One region of the Gordonia sp. McavH-238-E genome, then DNA from elsewhere that is predicted to be linked to it. Evidence: riboswitches for the same ligand, from Rfam matches in the RefSeq annotation. Region 1 holds a riboswitch; the other holds the start of a gene.
The links. A riboswitch is a leader RNA that binds a small molecule or an ion and turns the genes downstream of it on or off. The one in region 1 is predicted to bind cyclic di-AMP.
Positions count from the first base shown of each region.

Region 1 (8,077 bases):
GACAGCGCGACCGGCGCTCAGGTCGCCGCCTTCGGCGTCGGCGTGAAGATGAAGGGGGCGGCGCCCGCGGAGCTCCTCGGATTGTCGCGGGCGATGCTCGATCACGCGACGCTCGTGGACGTCAGCCGGCCGGCGGTCGACGTGGTCGGCACCGGCGGTGACCGGTCGCACACGGTGAACATCTCGACGATGACGTCGATCGTCATCGCCGCCTCGGGGGTCGCGGTGGTCAAGCACGGCAACCGGGCGGCGTCGTCGAAGAGCGGCGGTGCCGACGTGCTCGAGGCGCTGGGCGTGAACATCTCCCTCGACGCCGCGGCGGTCGCCCGATGTGTCGACGAACTGGGGATCGGGTTCTGCTTCGCGCCCGTGTTCCATCCCGCGTTCCGGTTCACCGGCCCCCCGCGCAAGGAGATCGGCATCCCGACCGTATTCAACGTGCTGGGGCCGCTGACCAACCCCGCGACACCGTCGCGCGGGCTGATCGGCTGCGCATTCGCCGACCTGGCCCCGGTCCTGGCCCGGGCCTTCGCCGAGCGCGGCGGCTCCGCGCTGGTGGTCCGCGGCGACGACGGTCTCGACGAACTGACGACCACCACCACGTCGACGGTGTGGCAGGTCATCGCGGGGGAGGTCAACGAACTCAGCGTGGATCCCACCGATCTGGGCATCGCGCGCGTTGAACTGTCGTCTCTGCAGGGCGGTGACGCGACGGTCAATGCCGCGATCGCGCGCGAGCTCCTGGCCGGGACCACCGGTCCGGTCCGCGACGCGGTGCTGCTGAATTCGGCCGGGGCCATCGTCGCCTTCGAACAAGACGCACCCATGACCTCGGCGGAACTGACCGACGCGCTGGGCGCGGCGAAGGGCCGCGCCGCGGAGGCGATCGACAACGGTGCCGCCGCGGACCTGCTGCAGCGGTGGGCCGATCTCAGCGGTCAGCTCGCGGCACACGCCTGACGACTGCAGGGCCCTCATCACCTGACGTGCTGGTGAGTCAGTTCTCGCCGATGGAGAATCCGCCCTCGACGTCGGAGCTGGAGTAGCTGCGGAAGGCGATGTGGGTGGCGCTCTTGAGCACGCCCGGGAGCCGGTTGATCTCGCCGGTGACGACCGTCGCGATCTGCTCGTGGTCGCGCACCCGGATCTTCGCGATCAGGTCGACATCGCCCGCGCAGGAGTACACCTCTTCGACCCCGGGGATGTCGGCGACGGCCTGTGCCGTCTCCGGGATGCGGTGGATGTCGGCCTGGATGAGGACGATGGCAGTGATCATGCCGTCAGCCTAGTGGTGTGTCCCGGTCAGCTCGCCTGTCGCACGCGAGGGTCGGTGCCGGGCCTGGCCGCACGTGCGTCGTGCGCCGACTGCGACCAGCCGAGCCGGCGTTCGGCCGAGCCGGCCGGTAGTGCGACCGGCTCGCTCGTCGAGACGATGCGCGCGCCCGGCTCGGTCATCCAGCGGTAGACGAGACCGACCTCCTCGGCCGGCGCGCCGCGCAGCGGTCCGTCGCCGGGCAGCACGGTCTCGGCCGCGGCGACCAGCGCGTCGACGACGGGCATGGGGGAGACGCCGCGTCGTGCCCGTCCGGCTGCCGCGAGGCGTCCGTGCCGGATCACCGCGAACTGCCATCCCCGTTCGCCGTCGGGTCGCGCGACGACGATCTCGGCGATCGCGCAGAGCGCCGCCAGCCGCTGACAGCGGGCGAGGGTGTCTATTGTCAGCGCGAGCCGGTCCCGGTGTCGCGCCGCGGTCTCGAACATGTGGGCCTGCGCGAGGTCGGCGAGGCGTGCGGTGAGGCCGTCGAGGAGTTCGTCGGCCTCACCCCGCATGAGGCGTCGAGCCGCGGTGACGCGCGGGGAGTAGTCGGGGACCGTCTGTGGTTGCGTGGTGGCGGCCCGGCACGAGCCCGGGCGTCGGCGCCCGTCGGCGTCGGGGCACCAGTGGTAGCCGTTGGCGCCGAGCCGCTGGGTGCACGTCCGCAGGCCCGCGGCCGCCGAGATCACATCGGCGACGGTCGCCGCGTTGGTGCGGTTGCCGACCGGGCCGACGGATTCGTCGGTGGGCGTGCGACCGACCTTCAGGCGCGGGAAGCGTTCTTCGGTCAGGGTCACCCACCATCCCTTGTGCGGCTGCGTCGAACGACGGTTGTACGCCGGTGCGTGTGCGCCCAGCAGCCGTAGTTCGCGAACCGCGGCCTCCAGGGGATGGGAGCACTCCACGAAGTCGACCCGTTGGGCGAGGAGCACCATCTCGGCGATGCGGCGACGCGGGTCGCTCCCGCTGAAATACGACCGGACCCGACGGCGGAGGTCCACCGCGGTACCCACATAGAGGACCTCGTCCGACGGTCCGCGGAAGAGGTAGACACCGGGACGGGAGGGAACGTGGTCGGCCAGCGTGCGCTTGGCCCGTAGCCGCGGGTCGGTCCGTGGAAGGTAGGACGTCAGGTCACCGACGGTCGCGATGCCCTGGTTGCCGACGCGTTCGAGGAGTCGGTGGAAGACCTCCACCGTGGCGCGCGCGTCGTCGAGTGCCCGGTGGGTGGGTCGCACCGCGACGTCGAACAGGTCGGCGAGGGCGCTGAGCTTGACGGTCGGTGCCTCGTCGCGGGTGAGGATGCGCCGGGCCATGGTCACCGTGCACAGGGTCAGGCCGAACGTCCACGGGAGCTGGAGCCGGATCGCGTTCTGGCGCAGGAAGCCCATGTCGAATCGAGCGTTGTGCGCCACCAGGATGGAGCCGCGGGCGAACTCGAAGAACGAGGGCAGGACCGACTCGATCCGCGGTGCGTCGGTCAGCATGGCCGTGGTGATGCCGGTCAGGGTGACGATCTGCGGCGGGATGGGCCGGCCGGGATCGACGAGGGTGGCGAACTCGCCGATGATCTCGCCGCCGCGGATCTTGACCGCGCCGATCTCGGTGATCCGGTCGCGTGCCGGATCGGAGCCGGTGGTCTCCAGGTCGACCACGACGAGAGTCGTGTCGAAGAGGGAGCGGTCGCTGAACTCGTTCGACGAGTCACCCGTGGCCACCTGATCGGCGGCCTCCAGGTCGGCGAAGGTGAGCTGCCCGGCGGGGGAGCCGGCCACGCTGGTCTGCGTCACCCGGCGAACACTAGTTCGATCCACCGACAGCGCGACGGCGGCGCACCGAGCGTCGCTCATGTGACTGCTGTGACTGCTGTGTCGATCGCTGTTCGACGGACTTGTCGGTGGTCGCTCCTACTCTCCACCTGGACGTGAGAAATGCGGTGTTCTCACGGTGACCAGGACCCCTACGAGGGCCGACACGGCCCCGCCTCACCAGATGAGATGGAGATCACACTATGTACGTCGACTGCGCGCGCTGCCCCGCCCGTCCCGTCGCCTGTGACGGGTGCATGATGACGGTGCTGTTTGGCGGTCCGAGCTGGGACGATATGGCGGACCAAGGTGGAGTTTCGGTAACGGCGGCAACGGTCGAGGCGGACGCCGAGATCGACCTCGCCATCGACGTTCTGCAGGCTGCTGCAATGGTGACGAGTAGTGCTGCACGATCTGCAAGATCCGCCAAAGAAGCAGTTCAGGGGCCAGATCGGCACGCCTCTGTGACGGTCCTCAGGGCGGGCTGAGAATCGGCCCAGGTTTGGCTGTCCGTCGCCTAGTGGACAGGGCGCATCCGATTTCGTAACCTTTCTGAGACCTTGCGGAGCGTCCCGCTTCAACAGAAGTGGTCCGCAGTAGTCACCGCTCAATCGCCCTCGCGGCGAACCGGGGAACCACAACCTTCGGGCGGGCTCGTCGGAGCGCATCACCATCGATGCGCTTCTCGCGAAACCGTTCCGAATCGGGGTGAATCGCGTTGCCACGCATGAGTGTCCAGTGGATACCTCATGCGCGAAACACGCGTAGGGCCACTCTTCCGGCCCGAACCCGACAGCTAACTCGGTCGGCGGTACAGGAAGATCTGAAGGAGAACTCGCTTCGTGGCCAAACATCGTTTGGAACAGCCCAATCGTGGCAGCACGGTCGCCAAGAAGGCGGTGATCGCCGGATCGATCACGCTCGGTTCGCTCGCCGCCGCCGCAGGCCCTGCTCTCGCCGCCCCGGTCCACACCCCGCTGGGCACTTTCGAGATCCCGGCACTGCCCGGTGCGAAGGCCCCGGAGGCCAAGCCCGCACCTCAGGCCACACCCGTGAGAAAGTCGCCCGCGGCCACGGTCGAGATCCCCAACCTGGGACAGTTCACCGTGCCGGGTATCGCGCCGGACCAGATTCCGCAGCAGTTCCGCCCGCAGGGCGGCGCCCCGCTCGGCCAGCCGCAGCTGACCGCAGGTGAGAAGGCCGTCAAGGCCGCGGAGAGCAAGATCGGCTCCCCGTACTCCTACGGCTCGGCCGGCCCCAACGCCTTCGACTGCTCGGGCCTCGTCTACTGGTCTTACAAGCAGGCCGGCAAGAACATCCCGCGTGACAGCTACGGCCAGCTCGGTGGCGGACGCGCGGTGTCCTACTCCGACGCCAAGCCCGGCGACGTGATGATCTTCAACGGTGGCGGCCACGCCGGCATCTACGTCGGCAACGGCCAGTTCGTCCACTCGTCCAACTACGGCACGCCGGTCAAGCGCGACGCCGTCAAGGAGTGGACGCTGACGGGCATCCGTCGGTACTGACCACAACCGAACACGAACAGACTGAGCACGAGGGTCTCTGGACGGGCGGGTCGCGTGGATCGCGATCCGCCCGAACCAGTCCCGGGGGCCTGTCGGCGGCCTAGGGTGGTCGACGGGACGTGGGGCACGGGTGACGACGACCCGGGTTGCTCAGGGAGCGACGAGCACACACGAGGGAGTGAGTAGGACCGTGCTGATCGGGGAGGGACGGGCTCGCGCAACGCGGCCACGTATGCGTTCGGGTCCGCTGATGCTTGCGGTCTGCGTCCTGTCGGCGCTCGCCGTGCTCGTACCGACGGTCGGTGGCGGGGTCGGTGCCGCCCGCGCGGTGCCCGCGCGTTCGGCGGATCAACTGCTCGACCGTTACAAGCAGCTCGGCGTCGACGCGGAGAAGACCACCGAGGCGATGCACAACGCGAAGATCGAATACGACAAGCAGCGCGGCATCGTGACGGCGGCCAAGACAGCGGCGGCCGAGGCGCAGCAGAAGCTCGACACGAGCCGTGCCCAGCTCGCGGTGCATCAGAACCGGGTCGACGCGATCGTGCGCGCCAGCTACCAGGGTGCCCGCGTGAGCGGCCTCTACGCGGTGATGATCAGCGACTCCCCCCAGGCATTGCTCGACCAGATGTCGGGCCTGGACATGATCTCCCGTCAGGCGTCGGCGGATCTCACCGCCATCAAGAAGGTCCGTGCTCAGACGGCGGTCGCGAAGAAAGACGCCGAGCAGACGGCAGTGGCGGCCTCCGAGGCGGTCTCCCGCGCCGAGCGCGTGCGCGGTGATCTGCAGACGAAGCAGGCCGACCTGCAGCTCCAGGCGATCCAGATCCGGGCGATCTACAAGTCCATGACCGGCAAGCAGCTCGCCGCGCTCCGCGGACCCACCTTCGACTTCGATCCGCGCCTGGTGCCCAGGGGCACCGCTGCCGGACTCGTCGCGGTTCAGGCCGCCCTGACCCGGATCGGTGATCCGTACGTGTGGGGCGCCACCGGACCCAACTCGTTCGACTGCTCGGGTCTCATGGTCTGGGCGTTCAAGCAGGCGGGCAAGACCATCCCGCGCTCGAGCGAGGCGCAGATGGGTGGCGGGCAATCCGTCGGCCGCGACGATCTGAAGCCGGGTGACCTGATCATCTACTACCCCGACGCGCACCACGTCGGCATGTACGTCGGCGACGGCTATGTCATCCATGCGTCGACCTTCGGCGTCCCGGTGAAGGTGGTGCCGATCGACGAGGCCGGCCCGTACAACTCCGCCCGCCGGTTCTAGTCCCCGGTGACCCCACGGCGCAGACGTGCCGGCCCGGCCTTGGCCGCTGTCGCCCTGACCGTTGTCGTGGCCACCGGATGCGGCACGGTCGGAATTCCGGGCGGGGGCTCGTCCACCGCACCCGCGTCGTCGACCACCGAGGTCAACGTCTACGAGCGTGATCGTGCCGCGGGGGTGACCCGACTGCTCGACTCGCTCACCGAGACCGTGCGCTCCGGCGATGTCCGGGCGATCGGCGCCCTGTTCGACACCGCCGCGACGCCGGCGTTCCGAAACAGATTCGTCACCGCGACCGGCACATTCGCGCCCCGCCGGTTCACGCCGCGGGACGGTCGTTCCGGGATCCTGCGGTTCGCGACGTTCACGTATCAGCTCGCGCCCACCGAAGAGGCGGAGGTGCTCGTCCCCGGCGACCTCCAGGAGCTCCTCGACGCCGGGGGCAGTTCGGACTCCTGGGTGGCGCCGGTGGAGCTGCGCTACGCGCTCGGCGGCGAGACCGCCCCGGGTATCGCGGAGTCCGAGGTGGTCGTCGGTACGCAGTTCGTGGTCGCCCGTCACGGCGACGAGTGGCGCCTCGTCGGCGACGCCGAGGCCCTGGGGCGCGAGCCGCCCCCGACGCAGATGTGGGAGCTGCCCGGACTCCAGGTCGCCGACACCGCCACGGCCGGCGGTACATCGGTGGTCGCGTCGTACCTCCGGACAGCGCCGACGGTGGCGACGCTGCGACGTGAACTGCCCGGGGCGGTCGACGCCGTCACCGCGTTCTGGGGTGGGTCCTGGGATCGTCGTGCCGTCGTCGTGGCGACCGCGACCGACGACCAGTTCACCGCACTGGTGCCCGGCGGGCGCGCGGCCACCGGCGCGGCAGCCGCCGCCACGGTGCACAGCACCGTGGACCTGGTGCAGCGCACCGCGACCGGTCAGCGGATCATCCTGACCCCGACGGCGCGGGAGCTCGCGCCTCCCACTCTCGCCGTCGTGCTCCGGCACGAGCTGACGCACGTCGCCGCCCGCACCTCCACCGCTCTCGACGCGCCGTTGTGGATCACCGAGGGCGTCGCCGAATATGTCGGCCGCAAGGGCACATACACGCGGTTCGCCGACGCCGCGCCCGATCTGACTGCGGCCGTGCGCACCGGTGCGCTCCCGGCGGGCCCACCCGCCGATCCCGACTTCGCGATGGACGGGCAGACTTCACTGGTGGCTTATCAGAGTGCGTGGTCGTTGGCCGCCTACGTCGCCGATCGATTCGACGAGGCCCACCTGAAGAAGATGTACATGGGTGTCGCGGCGTCGGCCGTGCCCGCGGCCCAAGACGCGGCGATCACCTCGACCCTCGGGCTGACGCGCGCCGAACTGATCACCGGCTGGCAGCGCTGGCTCGTCCGGCAGGTCGGCTGATGACCCGGACGTTGTTGCTCACCAACGATTTTCCGCCGCGGCCCGGCGGCATCCAGTCCTACCTGCAGAATCTGGTGGACCTGCTGCCGCCGGAGGACGTCGTCGTCTACGCGCCGCGCTGGCGCGGTGACTCGCACGAGGAGTTCGACGCGGCCGCCGAGTATCGCGTGTACCGGCACCCGACGACCCTCATGTTGCCCACGCCGTTCGTCGCCCGCCGCGCCGCCGAGATCGTGCGCCGGGAACAGATCTCGACGGTGTGGTTCGGGGCGGCCGCGCCGCTGGCCGTGCTGGCGCCGGCGATGCGCCGTGCGGGCGCGCAGCGGATCATCGCGAGCACGCACGGCCACGAGGTCGGGTGGTCGATGCTCCCGGGCGCGCGCCAGGTTCTCGGTCACATCGGTCGCCACTCCGACGTGATCACCTTCGTCAGCCGCTACACCCGCGGCCGGTTCGCGTCGGCCTTCGGTGCGCGGGCGGCGCTGGAACATCTGCCCCCGGGTGTCGACACCGAGCGCTTCGCCCCGGACCCGGTGCTGCGTCAGCAGTTTCGCGACCGTCTCGATCTGGGGGAGCGACCGACGATCCTCTGCCTGTCGCGGCTGGTGCCCCGCAAGGGTCAGGATGTGTTGATCCGCGCCCTGCCGCTGATCCGACGCACCATCCCCGACGCGACGCTGGTCATCGTCGGCGGTGGTCCCTACGCGAAGACCCTGCGCGACCTCGCCGCCGACACGGGGGTGGCGGGTGATGTCGT
Region 1 covers NZ_JAKRFE010000005.1:249,125-257,201, reverse strand. The annotation lists gene trpD (anthranilate phosphoribosyltransferase) at 1-960, shown strand, start outside; gene MHN80_RS09225 (Lrp/AsnC family transcriptional regulator) at 998-1,276, opposite strand; gene MHN80_RS09220 (DEDD exonuclease domain-containing protein) at 1,303-3,105, opposite strand; cyclic di-AMP (ydaO/yuaA leader) riboswitch at 3,718-3,949, shown strand; gene MHN80_RS09215 (C40 family peptidase) at 3,966-4,649, shown strand; gene MHN80_RS09210 (NlpC/P60 family protein) at 4,882-5,919, shown strand; gene MHN80_RS09205 (hypothetical protein) at 5,926-7,320, shown strand; gene MHN80_RS09200 (glycosyltransferase family 4 protein) at 7,320-8,077, shown strand, end outside.

Region 2 (8,077 bases), on a different contig from region 1:
GCAGGCGGTGGCGGCACCGGCGGAGACCGTGGTCGCGCCGTCGAGATCGCCGACGCGGGTCGGGCGGGCCCGGTTCGTGGTCGTGCCGTCGCCGACCTGACCGTTGTCGTTGAGTCCCCAGCAGTAGGCGTCGCCGGCCGCGACGGCGCAGGTGAAGTTCACCCCGACGCTGATCGCGGTCACGTCGTCGAGCCCGGCGACGCGAACGGGCCGGTACTGGTTCGCGGTGGAGCCGTCACCGAGCTGGTCGAAGTCGTTGGTGCCCCAGCAGTAGGCCGCGCCTGCCGAGATCGCGCAGGTGGCCCAGTTGGCGGTCGAGATGGCGGTGACGTCGGCGAGACCGGCGACCCGGGTCGGCGTCAGGCGCGCGTCGGTCGTGCCGTCGCCGACCTGCCCGTAGTCGTTGTTGCCCCAGCAGTAGGCGAGTCCCCCGGCGATCGCGCAACTGTTGGGGCCACCGGTGCTGATCGCGGTGACATCGTTGAGATCGGCCACCCGGGTGGTTGTCTGGCGGGCTTCGGTGGTGCCGTCGCCGAGTTGGCCTGCGGTGTTGTCGCCCCAGCAGTAGGCGGTCCCGTCCCGGATCGAACAGGTGGCCCCGAGGCCGGCGCTCAGCTGCGCCTGGGCGTCCGTGGCCGCCAGGGGTGACGACGCGGCGTCGGAGGTGGTCCCGTCGTCGCCGCCGAGGGTGACGACCCCGATCGCGACCGCCGTCGCGAGGAGAGCGACCGCGACGACCGCGGCCAACGCGAGCGGCCACCGGCGGCGGCGCGGCGGCGGAGACGATGCCGGCGGCGGCGTCGTCTGTGGTCGCGGTGTGATGACCTGCGTCGCAGGTGTGACGAGCGTGCGTGACCGTTCGTCGGTTCCGGCCCGTTGGAGCGCGGCGTGTAGCTCTGCGGCGAATGCGCGGCAGGTGGGGTATCGGTCCAGGGGGCCGCGAGCGAGCGCACGGTCGAAGACGGGGTCGAGAGCGCCGAGCTCCGGTCGGTGGCTGCTGATCGGCGCCGGGCGCGTCGTGAGCTTCGCGACGATGAGCCGGGTCTGCGTATCGGCGTCGAACGGCGTTGCGCCGGAGAGGAGTTCGTAGGCCGTGCAGGCCAGGGCGTATTGGTCCGACGCGGGGCCCGCCGGTTTGCCGTCGAGGATCTCCGGCGCGGCGTACACGAGAGTTCCCACGAACGACGACGGCGCGGTCAGCGTGGTGGCGGTGGTCAGCTTCGCGATCCCGAAGTCGAGGACGACCACGCGGTCGAGGGCGTCGTCCATCGCGCGGCGCGTGACCATGATGTTGCCGGGCTTGATGTCGCGGTGGATCACGCCGTGTTCGTGCGCGTAGTCGAGCGCATCGGCCACCCGGTAGACCACGGCCACCACCTCGTCCGGGCGCAGCGAGGCGCGGCGGAGGTCCCGGCCGTCGAGGTAGGTCATCGTGAACCAGGGGTCGCCGTCGGTGACGCCGTAGTGGTAGATCGTCACGATCGCGGGGTGGTCCAGGGCCGCCGCGGTCTGCGCCTCACGGCTGAATCGCCGCGCGAACTCCTCGTCGACGGTGTCGGCGATCGAGATCACCTTCAGCGCCTCACGACGACGCAGTTGCGGATTCTCGACCAGGTACACGGTGCCCATCCCGCCGCTGCCCAACCGGGTGATCACCGGGTAGCCGGCGACCTGGACTGGCTGGGCGGCCATGAGCGCCTCCTGGTGGCGTGACCTGTGTTGCGACGACGATAGCCCCTCCCGAGGCCGTCCTGCCCGGACACGGCACTTGTTCATCCGAACGTCATGGCACAATGCTCGACGTGGCAAACAAAACTGGCGCTGACACATCCACCCCCGGCGAAGCGGGTGCCGGCACCGGCAAGGTCGTCGAATCTGCCAAGGGCAAGAAGCAGTATGTCGACAACGGCTGGCCGCAGGACGACAACGGCGACGCGGCCGAGCACGCCGTCTCCGAACTCGCGACGCACATCCCCGGTGCGCTGTCGCCGTTCGGCGACACCGAGTTCCCCCTTCCGGTCGACGACCTGCCGTTCGTGCAGTCGAAGACCGTCGTCAACCGCTGACACCGATGCCGCCCACCGGAACTGACGAAGGTGGGTCGGACTCGCGCGGGCTCGCAGAGGCCGGCGGCTCACGACTGAGCCACCTCGACGCCTCCGGGTCGGCCCGCATGGTCGACGTCGGTGCCAAGGCGTCGACGAGGCGTCGCGCCGTCGCCGCCGGTACGTTCCGGACCACCGCCGAGGTGATCGGCCTCCTCAGTGAGTCGAGGCTGCCCAAGGGGGATGTGCTCGCCACGGCTCGCATCGCCGGGATCATGGCGGCAAAACGGACCGACGAGCTGATCCCGCTGTGCCATCAGCTGGCGCTGTCGTCGGTCGAGGTCGACTTCGCGATCGGTACCGAGACGATCGAGGTGACCGCCACCGTGGCCACCTCCGGCCAGACGGGCGTCGAGATGGAGGCCTTGACCGCGGTCGCCGTCACCGGACTGACCTTGCACGACATGGTCAAGGCCGTGGACCGGCGGGCGCAGATGGACGGGATCCGCCTGCTCGCCAAGACCGGGGGCAAGTCGGGGGACTGGTATCGCGATCCGGCTGACCCCGCCGATGACTGACCCGAAGCGCCCTCGCGTCGCGCGCGTCGTCGTCGCATCGAACCGCGCCAGCACCGGCGTCTACGCCGACCGTTCCGGTCCGATCATCGAGGCCTGGCTTGCCGAGCAGGGGTTTTCGGTCGACGAGTGCGACGTCGTGGCCGACGGCCCGCCGGTCGGCGACGCCATCCGCGCCGCGGTCTACGCCGAGGTCGATCTCGTGATCACCACGGGCGGAACGGGCTTGACCCCCACCGACCGGACACCCGAACAGACCCGTCCGCTGCTCGACGTCGAGATCCCGGGTCTGGCCGACGCGATCCGCTCGGCGGGCCTGCCGAAGGTGCCGACCGCCGTCCTCTCACGCGGGCTGGCCGGAGTGTCCGGGACGACGCTCGTCGTGAACCTGCCCGGCTCGACGGGCGGGGTCCGTGACGGACTGGGCGTGCTCGCCGGCGTCGTCCACCACGCACTCGATCAGATCCGCGGAGGCGACCACCGATGACCGGAGATCCCGCCACCCGGGTGGTGCACACCGGGGTCGTGGACGAGGCGATCACGCTGGCCGAGCACGAGGCGATGGTTGCCGACGCCGCCGACGGCAAGGCCGGGGCGGTGGTCGGATTCGTCGGCGCCGTCCGCGACCACGACGGCGGACGAACCGTGACCGCCCTGCACTATTCGGGACATCCCACGGCCGCGACGGTCCTGGCCGAGGTCGTCGAACAGGTCTCCGCGGTCGACGGCGTGCGCGCGGTCGCCGTGTCCCATCGGGTCGGCGACCTCGCGATCGGCGACATCGCGTTCGTGGTGGCGGTGGCTGCCGACCATCGCCGAGCCGCGTTCGAGACCTGCTCGCGCCTCGTCGACGAGGTCAAGGCCCGGCTACCGGTCTGGAAACATCAGTTCTTCGACGACGGCACCGACGAATGGGTCAATTCGGCCTAGAAGTTCGCTCCCCCATTGGAAAAGGGCCCCGCACGGATGGTTCATCGTGCGGCGCCCTTCGTCTGGGTCCCAGATCGGGCGTGGAGCAGGGATCAGGGGTTGGGCAGCAGGTGCTTGTTGTCGTTGAACAGCTTGATCTGGTCCTGGTTCAGCGAGACTCCGCTGTCCTTGGCCGCCTGCCAGAGGTTCTTGATCTCGGGGCTGACGCCGGCCTCGGTGAGGGCGTCGGTGACCTGCTTGGCGACGTCGTCGGTGGTCTTGGCCAGGTCGACGCTGCCGTTGCCGCCGGGGAGGACCGGAGCGATCTCACGCGGGGTGTCGGTCGGCGCGCTGCGCGGGGTCGAGCCCGAGAGGCCGGTGCCGCAGGTGGGCCATGCGCCCTTGCCCTGCGATCCGAGGACGCGCTCGGCGACGACGATCTGCTCTTCGCGCGAGGCCTGATCGGCGGTCGGGGCGAACTCGCCGCCACCGTGGCCGGACCAGGTGCTCGGGGAGAACTGCAGGCCGCCGTGGTAGCCGTTGCCGGTCGCGATGGCCCAGTTGCCACCGGACTCGCACTGCGCGACCTGGTTCCACTCGGCGTCGGTGGCCGCGTTGGCGGTACCGGTGCCCAGGAGGGCTGCTCCGCCGCCGAGGACTGCGCCGGTGAGGGCAACCTTGGTGATGGTCTTGGCGGCCGTGCTGGTCGTCTGCTTGCGATGACGTCCGGACATGTGTGTATTTCCTCTCTCCACGCGCCTACGAAGTCAGCTGTCGGGTTCGAGCGAGAGGTGCTCGGCCCCGGTTGTCGTGGCGGCTACCGCGACTTCCGGGACTTAACCCCGAGGACACCTGGTGTGGTGTCCGGTCTCAGGGGATGAGGTTGGGTCCCCCGTCCTCGTTCCTAGATTGCTTGTCGTTCCCACCGGCGGAACGAGGCTCGGCGCGGCCGGTGGGACGTTATGTCTTGGTTGCTGTGTCGTGACCTCCGAGGAGGACGCTTCGTACAGTACGTCGTTCGTTGGACTGAATCACCTGCTTGAACGCAAGCGATTTTCGGCCCCGATCCGGGTCTTCCGACCCACTTCGGCCGTCATCCCAGTTCAACGGGTTAGTGGCCGTCCCGTGCCCATCCTGTTACCGGGCCGTGATGTGACTAAGGTCACAAGGGGGCTGTGGCGTCAGCCACCGGCAAACGGGGGGAGGACGTCGAGTGTCGTGCACGCGCCGAGCGCACGCGTCCGATCGGAGAACGCGACCTCGTCGCGTAGATATGAGCAGCGTTCGAGAACCGTGGCGAGGGAGGGGTTTCCGGCCGCGAGGGTCTCCTCCAGGGCGCGGAGGGTGGTCGACGGGTCGACGTCGACCACCGTCTCCTCGGCGCCGGCCGCGGCGCGCGCGGCCGCGAAGAATCGCACTGTGAGCTGCATCGGACGCGAGCCTAGCCGCCGATCGCCGACATCGGTCGATCCGGTTGCCGGAAGCCGGCGACGTTCACCTCGTGGCCGGGGGCCTTCGCCCACATGCTCGCGCGCCAGAGCTGCGCCAGGGCAGCGTCGATCTCGTCGTCGGGGAGAGTGCGCAGTGCGGTCCGGATGTCGGTCTCCGTCGTCGCGAAGAGGCAGTTTCGCAGCGAGCCGTCGGCGGTGAGGCGGGTGCGGTCGCAGTCGCCGCAGAACGGCTGGGTGACCGAGGCGATGACTCCGACACGGGCGGGCCCCTGCGGCCCGTCGTGGTCGTCCACGAGCCAGGTGGCGGCCGGAGCGCTCCCGCGTGGCGCGGGGTCGGGAAGCAGCGTGAAACGCTCGCGCAGCGTCGTCAGGATCTCTCGGGCCGTGACCATCTGCGCCCGCTGCCACGCGTGGTCGGCGTCGAGCGGCATCTGCTCGATGATCCGCAGCTCATAACCGTGCTCGAGGCAGTAGGCGAGCAGGTCGGGCACTCCCGCGAGGTCCGCGCGGTCGGGCACCACGGCGTTGACCTTGACCGGATCGAGTCCCGCGCGCCGTGCCGCGGCCAGGCCGTCGAGCACGTCGGTCAGACGGTCCCGGCGTGTGATCTCCGCGAAGCGGGCCGGGTCGACGGTGTCCAGCGAGACGTTGATGCGGTCGAGCCCGGCGTCGACCAGGCCGTCGACCCGCCGGGGCAGTCCCAGGCCATTCGTGGTCATCGCGATCTCGGGGGCCTGCGGCAGGCAGGCCACGGCCGCGATGATGTCCTCCAGGTCGCGGCGCAGCAGTGGTTCACCGCCGGTGAACCGGATGCGTTCGATGCCGAGGTCGCGGACCGCGACCGTCAGGACCCGGATCAGTTCGTCGGTGGACAGCACCTGGTCGGTGGGCATCCAGTCGAGTCCCTCGGCCGGCATGCAGTACGAGCAGCGCAGATTGCAGCGGTCGGTGACCGAGACCCGGAGATCCTTCGCCACCCGGCCGAATGTGTCGCGCAGCGGACCCTCGGACGGCACGTCGGATGCCGCTGCCTCCCGCGGAGAGCGGGGCAGTGGCAGGCCGAGGCCGACCGTGCTCATGTGGTTGCCGTCATGCTGCGGGGAGACTCACTTCCGGGTGGGGTCCTTACGTGCCTCGAGGGCGCGGAAGGTGCTGGCGTGGAAGACCAGGGGTTCGACATCGGGATCGGCGCGCAGGGACTCGATCTCCAGCAGTACGACGGTGTGGTCGCCGGCCTGGATCTCGTTGTGGATCGTGCACGACAGGTGTGCGGCGGCGTCGGGCACGAACACCGCACCCCGGTCGGTGCTCAGCGGCGTGATGCCGTCGAAGCGGTGCTCCGACGATCCCGCGAGCTGCTTGCACAGCTCGATCTGGTCGCCGGCGAACACGCTGACCCCGATGGCCGGTGCGGTGCGGATCCGCGGCCAGGTCGTCGAGGTGTTCTGCACGCAGACCGAGACGAGTGGCGGGTCGAGCGAGACGGTGGTGAACGAACTCGCCGCCATTCCGATCAGGGTGGTCGAATCCCCGTCGCGCTGTTCGCAACACACCGCCACGACGCCGGACGGGAAGCAGCTGTAGGCATCCCGCAGTGCCCGCCCGTCGGAGACGGGGGAGAGGTCGGGGGTGGTGTCGATGGTTGTGGTCACGGTCCTCACCTGGCTCGGCGTCCGGCACGGAGTGCGTACACCAGGCCCAGGACGAAACCCAGCGGTGCGCACATGGTCAGCAGGTAGACGGCGGTCGGTGCGGTGTCGCCGTCGGTGACCAACGGTGTGAGGAACAACGCCACGATCGCCAGAATTCCGACTCCGAACACAACCCCGGCCGCCTGCAGCAATCGCGGGGACGACGTCTTCTGCATACCTGCCACGGTAGTGCAACGCCGAGCGCTTCGACGCCGCGCGATACGCGCCCGCCGGGTAATGGTGTGACCCCGGGGTGGGGCGTTGGCTACGATGGTCGATGCAGGCGCCTTGCATCCGTCTGGGCCCGCACGGCATCCGCCGTCCGGACCGCCGAGATGGGTGACGGCGTCTTTTGTCGTGACAGGTCGTTTTTCGACAGTTCGAGAACAGATGAGGGTGAGCACAGTGCCGACCGGCAAGGTGAAGTGGTACGACGCGGACAAGGGCTTCGGCTTTCTCTCCCAGGAGAGCGGTGAGGACGTCTACGTGCGTTCGGCAGCGTTGCCCGACGGGGTCGAGGCGCTCAAGCCGGGGCAGCGCGTCGAGTTCGGCATGGCCGCCGGTCGTCGCGGACCGCAGGCATTGAGCGTGAAGGTCCTCGAGCCCGCACCCAGCGTCTCCAAGAACGTGCGTGAAGCCGCCCGCAAGGACGTCAAGCGGCACACACCCGACGAGCTGCACGGCATGGTCGCCGACCTCATCACCCTTCTGGAGGGCAAGGTCCAGCCGGACCTGCGCAAGGGCCGGTACCCCGACCGCAAGACCGCGCAGCGGATCTCCGAGGTCGTGCGGGCCGTCGCGCGGGAGCTCGACTCCTGACGGTCTAGGCGTCCGGCGCGGTCTGCACCGCGAGTTCGCCGCGGGGCAGGACCTCGTCGGCGGGGGAGAGTCGCGCGGACGCGGAGATGACGGTGAATCCGATCAGCACCCGGTCCGGCACCGACCGCAATGTCAGCGTGTAGGTGCTGTCCGACCCCTGCGGCTGCTCGTCTTCGACGAGCCCGCGCGGCGTCTGGTAGACGGCCGCGAGATTCCACGGGCCCTGCGCGATCTCGCTCGAGACGGTCAGCATGACCGTCGACCCGACCGGCACCGGGACCGTCGCGGTCTCGCGCGGAGCGGTGATCTCCGGATCACAGGCGATCAGCATCAGGTCGCACCACCAGCGCGGATCGACCGTGTGCAAGTCGTCGCCGACCGCGACGTGCAGGTAGGGCTGGTCGTCGGAGCTCGCGTTGCGGGTCAGCAGGAACACCGACGTCCCCACCACCGCCACGAACAGCACGACGACGATCGCGATGATCGACAGAGCCTTCTTCTCACCACTGCTGATCACTGACGTCGCTGTCCTGTCTGGTCGTTCGGCGGGTGGTCGCCGGGGCTGTACGGGCGCTCACCCCGGTTCT
Region 2 covers NZ_JAKRFE010000011.1:60,772-68,848, forward strand. The annotation lists gene MHN80_RS17715 (protein kinase) at 1-1,692, opposite strand, end outside; gene MHN80_RS17720 (hypothetical protein) at 1,794-2,066, shown strand; gene moaC (cyclic pyranopterin monophosphate synthase MoaC) at 2,072-2,623, shown strand; gene MHN80_RS17730 (molybdenum cofactor biosynthesis protein B) at 2,616-3,107, shown strand; gene MHN80_RS17735 (molybdenum cofactor biosynthesis protein MoaE) at 3,104-3,550, shown strand; gene MHN80_RS17740 (transglycosylase family protein) at 3,643-4,263, opposite strand; cyclic di-AMP (ydaO/yuaA leader) riboswitch at 4,270-4,485, opposite strand; gene MHN80_RS17745 (MoaD/ThiS family protein) at 4,711-4,959, opposite strand; gene moaA (GTP 3',8-cyclase MoaA) at 4,971-6,059, opposite strand; gene MHN80_RS17755 (flavin reductase family protein) at 6,087-6,632, opposite strand; gene MHN80_RS17760 (hypothetical protein) at 6,638-6,847, opposite strand; gene MHN80_RS17765 (cold-shock protein) at 7,077-7,490, shown strand; gene MHN80_RS17770 (DUF2771 family protein) at 7,495-8,007, opposite strand; gene MHN80_RS17775 (MFS transporter) at 8,004-8,077, opposite strand, start outside.
Region 2: linked by a shared signal. The riboswitch ahead of MHN80_RS17740 (transglycosylase family protein) and the one ahead of MHN80_RS09215 (C40 family peptidase) in region 1 are both predicted to bind cyclic di-AMP.